2 regions of the Alkalispirillum mobile genome follow, and region 1 is predicted to be linked to the other one. Evidence: predicted binding sites of a transcription regulator. Region 1 holds the regulator's gene; the other holds the start of a gene.

Region 1 (3,205 bases):
ACCGCCCTTGATGGTGTGGAAACCGCGGAAGACGGCGTTGAGCAGATCGCGGTCGTCGGGACTCTGCTCCAGGTCCACCAACTGCTCGCCGAGGTTCTCCAGGATTTCCCGGGACTCCACCAGAAAGTCCTGAACGATGTCGTCTTCGATGTCGATCCCCATGCCTGCCCCCTGTGATTCATGCGGTGCCCTGCTCAGCCGGCAGGAGCCGGGCGCGTGTCCAATCAGAAGCCCAGGCTGGACAGCAGATCGTCCACGTCGTCCTGGCCCTTGACCACATCCTCACCCTTGCTGGGCATTTGTGGCCCTTCGCCCCGCATATCGGTTTCCTTGTTCTCTTTGCCCTTATCGGCCGTTTTCCGGGATTCTTCACCCCGGGCCTTGCCGGACAGGGCCACCATCTGCACCAGGTTCTCCTCGACCTCCTCGACCAGCCCGATCACCCGACGGATGACCTGCCCGGTGATGTCCTGGTAGTCCTGGGCCATCAGGGCCTCGGAGAGCTTATTGTGCAGATCGGACGCGGACAGCCGGGCGCGCCCCAGGAAGCCGTCGATGTCCCGCGAGAGTTCGCGGAACTCTTCGGCGGAGAGCTCCCGGCGACGGAAGGCGCGCCAGCGCTCGGCCAGCTCCGCGGACTGGTCGCGGAGCTCGTCGGTGAGCGGCATGGACTCTTCGATGATGCCCAGGGTGCGGTGGGCCGCCTGCTCGGTCATGGTGATGACGTAGTTCAGGCGCTCCCGGGCGTCGGGGATCTCGGTGGCGGCGATGTCTGACAGCCGCGTGTCCAGCTTGAAGGACTTGATCGCCTCGTGCAGGTCGCGGGTCAACTGGCCCAGCTGCTGGAAGAGCTCGGTCTCGCGCAGGTGGGTCAGCTCGTCCACCACCGCGTCGGCCTCGCCCTGGTCCCCCCGGTCAACCGCCTGCATCAGGCGTTCCGCCGCCTCGCGGTAACGCGCCAGGCTATCCTCCTGCGGGTGATTGGCCTGGCCATCGCTCATGGATTCTGCGCTCATGCGTTCACGCCCCCTCGGCGTCGATCCGCTCGAAGATCTTCTCGATCTTCTCCTTGAGCGTGACGGCGGTGAACGGCTTGACGATGTATCCGTTCACGCCGGCCTGGGCGGCGGCCACGATCTGATCACGTTTGGCCTCGGCGGTGACCATGAGCACCGGCAGGTCCTTGAGATCGGGATCGGCTCGCACTTCCTTGAGCAATTCCAGCCCGGTCATGCCCGGCATGTTCCAGTCGGTGACCAGGAAGTCGATGCCGCCGCGCTTGAGGATAGGCAGGGCCGTCTTGCCGTCGTCGGCCTCGACGGTGTTGTTGAAACCCAGATCCCGCAGCAGGTTCTTGATGATGCGTCTCATCGTGGAGAAATCATCCACGATGAGGATCTTCATGTTCTTGTTCATGGCTGTGACAGTCCCCCTATTACATCCGGCCCGTTAGCACACAGAGGCGGCGTTAGCCGCGGCTCAGCCAGTCCTTGAGCAAGTCGCGCAGCTTGACGACGATACGGCCGTGAATCTGGCTGACGCGCGACTCGGTGATATTGAGCACCTGGCCGATCTCGCGCAGGTTGAGCTCTTCGTCGTAGTACAGGGCCATGATGAGCTGTTCCCGCTCCGGCAACTGGCGGATGGCCTCGGCCAGTGCCTGCTGAAAGCCCTCGTCGGTGATCTCGGCAAAGGGCTCCGGGTGGTCGCCCGGTAGCTGGTGCGGTTCGCCGGTCGCCGGATCCTCCTGATCGATACTGAAGACGCGGGATGTGGAAACATCCTGCAGGATCTGGTGGTACTCGTCGAGGGTGATGCCCAGTTCGTGGGCCACCTCGTGATCGCGGGCATCCCGCCCGGTGCGGTGCTCAATGGTCCGGATCGCTTCGGCCACCGAGCGGCCCTTGCGGTGCACCGAGCGCGGGGTCCAGTCCAACCGCCGGATCTCGTCCAGCATGGCCCCGCGAATGCGGATCCCGGCGTAGGTCTGGAAGCTCGCCCCCTGGCCGGCATCGTACTGCTGGGCCGCTTCCAACAGCCCCACCATGCCCGCCTGGATCAGGTCGTCCAACTGCACGCTGGGCGGCAATCGGCCGGCCAGGTGGTGGGCGATGCGCTTGACCAGCGAGGCGTGCCTCACCAGCAGGTCATTCTGGCTCTGCGCCGCCACTTCGGCGTACATGGCATGTCCGTTCATCAGGACACCTCCCCGGCACTGTATTGCACCAGGCGCTCAACGAAGAACTCCAGGTTGCCGACCATCTGTGCCGGCATGGGCCACTTCTGCACGCGCATGGCCATGTCCTTGAAGGCCCGCGCTGCCGGGCTACCGGGGAAGCTGGTAACCACCGGCTGCTGCTTCTGGACGGCGCGCCGCAGGCAGTCATCCTCCGGCACCATGCCCACGTAATCGATGGCCAGGTCGAGGAAGCGGTCGGTGGCCGCGGAGAGCTTGCGGAAGAGCATCCGCCCCTCCTCCGGCGAGCGCACCCGGTTGGCCACCATGTGGAAGCGCTCCACCCCGTGATCGCGGTTCAGCACCTTGATAAGCGCGTAGGCGTCGGTGATGGATGAGGGCTCGTCGCAGACCACCACCATCACCTCGCGGGAGGCCTTGGCGAAGCTCATAACGCCATCGGAGATGCCCGCCGCGGTGTCCACCAGCAGGTAGTCCAGGTCGTGGCTGAGCTCGCTGAAGCTGCGGATCAACCCAGCGTGCTCTGCCGGGGTGAGCTCGGCCATGCGCTGGGTACCCGACGAGGCGGGCACGATGGTGAAATCGCCGGGGGCACGCAGCAGCACCTCGTCCAGCGTGGCGGTACCGTCGATCACGTGGGAGAGGTTCTTCCGCGGCGACAGCCCCAGCATCACGTCCACGTTCGCCAACCCCAGGTCGGCGTCCATCAGCATGACCCGCTGATTCCGGGCACTGAGCGCGGCCGCCAGGTTGACGGACACGTTGGTCTTGCCGACGCCACCCTTGCCGCTGGTTATGGCGATGACCTTTACCGGTCTGGGATTAGCCATGCGTCTCAGTCCTGCTGCCTGATCGAAACCCGTGTTATTCACCAGCATGTCGCGCGCCACCCAGGCTCAACGCCAGGGCCTCCTCGTCCACCTCCTGCTGGTACTCGTCCACCAGGGCGCCGGCGCGCTCGACCAGTTTATCACCCCTGGCGATCTCAAGGTCTTCCGGTACCCGCTG
Region 2 (3,205 bases), on a different contig from region 1:
CAGCGTAGACACCTTCATGCTGGTATCCATCTGATCCTCCTCCCCCGATGGCGGGGTCAGAGGCGACCCGGGGCCATCCTGCCCCGGGCCACCCCGCTACTCAGTTCCCGAAGGCCCGATTACTGGAGCAGGCCCAGCACGTTGTTCGGGATCTGGTTGGCCTGCGCCAGGACGGAGGTACCAGCCTGCTGCAGGATCTGACCCCGGGTCAGGGCCGCGGTCTCGGCCGCGAAGTCAGCGTCTACGATGCGGCTGCGGGAAGCCTCCAAGTTTTCCGAGGTGACATTCAGGTTCGCCACCGTGGACTCGAACCGGTTCTGCACCGCACCGAGGTCGGCTCGCAAGCTGTTGATCTGGTCCAATGCCCCGTCGGCGATGGCGATCGCCTCGCTTGCGCCATTCCGGGTACCAATATCAACGTCAGTTAGATTGCGTTGCTCTGCCTCAACTCCGGTCTCACCGTTGAACACATCAATCGTGTCTTCACCTTCCAAGGTGATTTCGCCGCCCTCAACCTCGAATTCAGCAGCGAAGGCACCACGAATGGAAACAGTCGTTTCCGTGCCGTCCTCCCCATCAATGGTAGTCAAAGCTGCACTCAGACCCGCACTCCTGACAGCCTGCGTCTCTTCCTCAGTCTCTCCTTCAAAGGATGCGATTGCGCTGTTGATCTCGCGGACCATGCCCTCTAGTGAAGTAACGTCTTCACCGAAATCAACTTCAATTTCAATACCCTCACCAACGTCAAAGCCCTCCAGATCGGTCAGTTCGATAGTGACTTCGCCAATCCCATCGATGCCCTCACTGATCTGATCCTGAGTCAGACCCGCTTCACCCTCAGCGATCGAACGCCCAAGTTCGGCGGACCTCGCATCCACACCATCTACTGCGATGGTCTGACCCTGATTGGCGCCGACCTGGAAGAAAAGATCACTCAGGGCTCCATCGAGCACTGTCTGATCGTTAAACTCGGTAGACTCAGCAATACGACCGGCCTCGTCCACCAGCTGTTCAACCTCCTGATTCAGCGCAGCACGATCGGACGCCGAGTTACTGTCGTTGGCGGACTGAACGGCCAGCTCGCGGACACGCTGTGCGATGTTGCCGATCTCCTCAAGCGCACCCTCGGCGGTCTGTGCCAGGGAGACGCCGTCGTTGGCGTTACGTGCTGCCTGGTTGTTGCCGTTGATCTGCGCGGTGAAGCGCTCGGAAATCGCCAGCCCTGCCGCGTCGTCCTTGGCGCTGTTGATCCGCAGGCCCGAGGACAGGCGCTCCAGAGACACGTTCAGCTGGCTCTGGGAGCTGTTGAGGTTCCTCTGGGCGTTCAGGGAGGCAATATTCGTGTTGATTACCTGTGACATGACTCTTCTCCTTACCGCTTTCCGGGTTCGGCGAGGAACCCCTGGGTTTGTTTCCGGTGGGAGGCGCGGTGTTGCCGCTTTTCCTCCCTGCGCCCCCTGTAACGACCCATGAGCGGCAAACTTTAGGCCTGACCGGAAATTTTTTTCCGCCTGGCGGCACAAGCAAAGAGAAGAATCAAAACAATCGAATAGTCAGTAGGTTAAGGTCACACCACACATGCAGATGCACCCGGTCTCAACACAACCTCCTGCTGTTCAGGCTTCAGCCAACACATCCACAGGCTGACCCATGCCAACAGACACCGCCACGGCAAAGGCCACGGCCTTCCGGTCCAATCCTCCAACCTCCGCATCTCCGTTAGTCAGGTGCGCAGCCAAGCGAAGATGCTGAGTGCCCTTTTCTGTTACTACACGCATCGCGTCATCGCCATTGCTCCCCCAAACGACCGCCTTATCGCTTGGACGAAGCAGCGCGGTGTCGAAATTGGAGCCTGTGGACACCCAGATCACCGGCAAGCTGGAAACCTGCCGTACCAGGGCAACGCAGGCAGCATCGTCAGCGTTGGCGACAACACCACCAGTGGCCCGGGCAACGGCCTGGGCCCGAAGCAGCATTCGTTGATCCGACGACAGCCCTTGGCTGTCGCCCCCCTCGTTCAAGTCTGTAATTACGACCCACTGGTAGTAATCGCAGGGATGGCCTTGAGCCAATAGCGTCGGGTCAGGCAGTGCGAATACAGCCCGGGTCACCGTGGGGTCAGATAGAATCATCCGAGCGCGCTTGAATGGGTCCGCGCCAGTACCGCCTACCGACTCAACGCCCACGCGAGCCTCCGCCTCACTTGCCAGCCCGCATACGTGGTTTTCCGCACCGAGTAGAACGTGGGCAATGGCCGCCACATGAGTACGACGGTCACCACCGACCACCGCTGCGACAGGGATCCTAAGGTCCTCGCCTTGGAGGAGGTAATTCAATATTTCTCCGCTGACATCGTGATCCGGAGTCCCCAACCAGTGTGGTCTCAATCCCGGTTGCGCGTTGACCTCACAAATTACGCCACCGACTTCTCGCCACGAGCGATGGGCGTCCGGACAAATCAAATCTATTCCAGCGATATCGAGTCCGATAATCCGAGCGGCTCGCTCTGCCAGCCGAACGTTATCCGGGTGAATCGCGCTGGTCAGGTCTTCCGCTGTCCCACCTGTGCTGATGTTCGCGGTTCGCCGTAGCCAGACTGTATCCCCTTCAGCAGGCACCGATTCGAGAGAAAGCCCTTGTTCATTCAACATCGCTTCGGCTTCATCATCGATCTTCACTTGCACCAGCATGCTCTTTCCATCCCCACGGCGGGGATCTGCATTCAAAGACCGCACAAGCTTTCCGATCGACGAATGGCCGTCCCCGACCACATGAGCCGGCACCCGCTTAGTGGCGACGCGTACTCTCCCACCAACGACGAGTAGACGGTGGTCTTCGCCCGAAACATGCTTCTCCAAAAGGACCCCTTGAGGGCTATAACTAGCCGCACTTGAAAAGGCCTGCCGCAAGGTCTGCACGTCACGAATGCCAGGCACCACACCCACGCCTTGATCCTGATTCCCTGGCTTCACTACCACGGGCCAACCGAATCGCTCAGCCATGGCCTGAGCCTCTTTTTCAGTTCGGACCATGACCGCTGGAGCCACTGGGATGCCTGCGTCGGCGAGGATCTGTGATGCCCGGAATTTGTGCCGAGCCAAGCGTGTAGCGATGACACTGGTCTCATGACCAAAGGTTGATTCCATCCGTTTTCCATTCGCCCCCCAACCTAGACGCAACAACTGCCCACCTGCACGACGCACTG

The links. Region 1 encodes FliA, which starts transcription of late flagellar genes. Its sites were predicted from a motif close to GCTAAAGTTNNNNNNNNNNCNGCCGATA; they were not measured.
Region 2: the regulator FliA is predicted to act here: its motif matches at 1,461-1,488, upstream of DFR31_RS04650 (flagellin).

What each region holds. Positions count from the first base shown of each region.
Region 1 is NZ_RCDA01000002.1:205,061-208,265, reverse strand. Features, by position in the region: gene DFR31_RS09200 (chemotaxis protein CheA) at 1-162, opposite strand, end outside; gene DFR31_RS09195 (protein phosphatase CheZ) at 225-1,016, opposite strand; gene DFR31_RS09190 (chemotaxis response regulator CheY) at 1,021-1,404, opposite strand; gene DFR31_RS09185 (RNA polymerase sigma factor FliA) at 1,469-2,197, opposite strand; gene DFR31_RS09180 (MinD/ParA family protein) at 2,197-3,027, opposite strand; gene flhF (flagellar biosynthesis GTPase FlhF) at 3,062-3,205, opposite strand, start outside.
Region 2 is NZ_RCDA01000001.1:995,691-998,895, forward strand. Features, by position in the region: gene DFR31_RS04645 (flagellar protein FlaG) at 1-30, opposite strand, end outside; gene DFR31_RS04650 (flagellin) at 120-1,361, opposite strand; gene DFR31_RS04655 (acetate--CoA ligase family protein) at 1,617-3,205, opposite strand, start outside.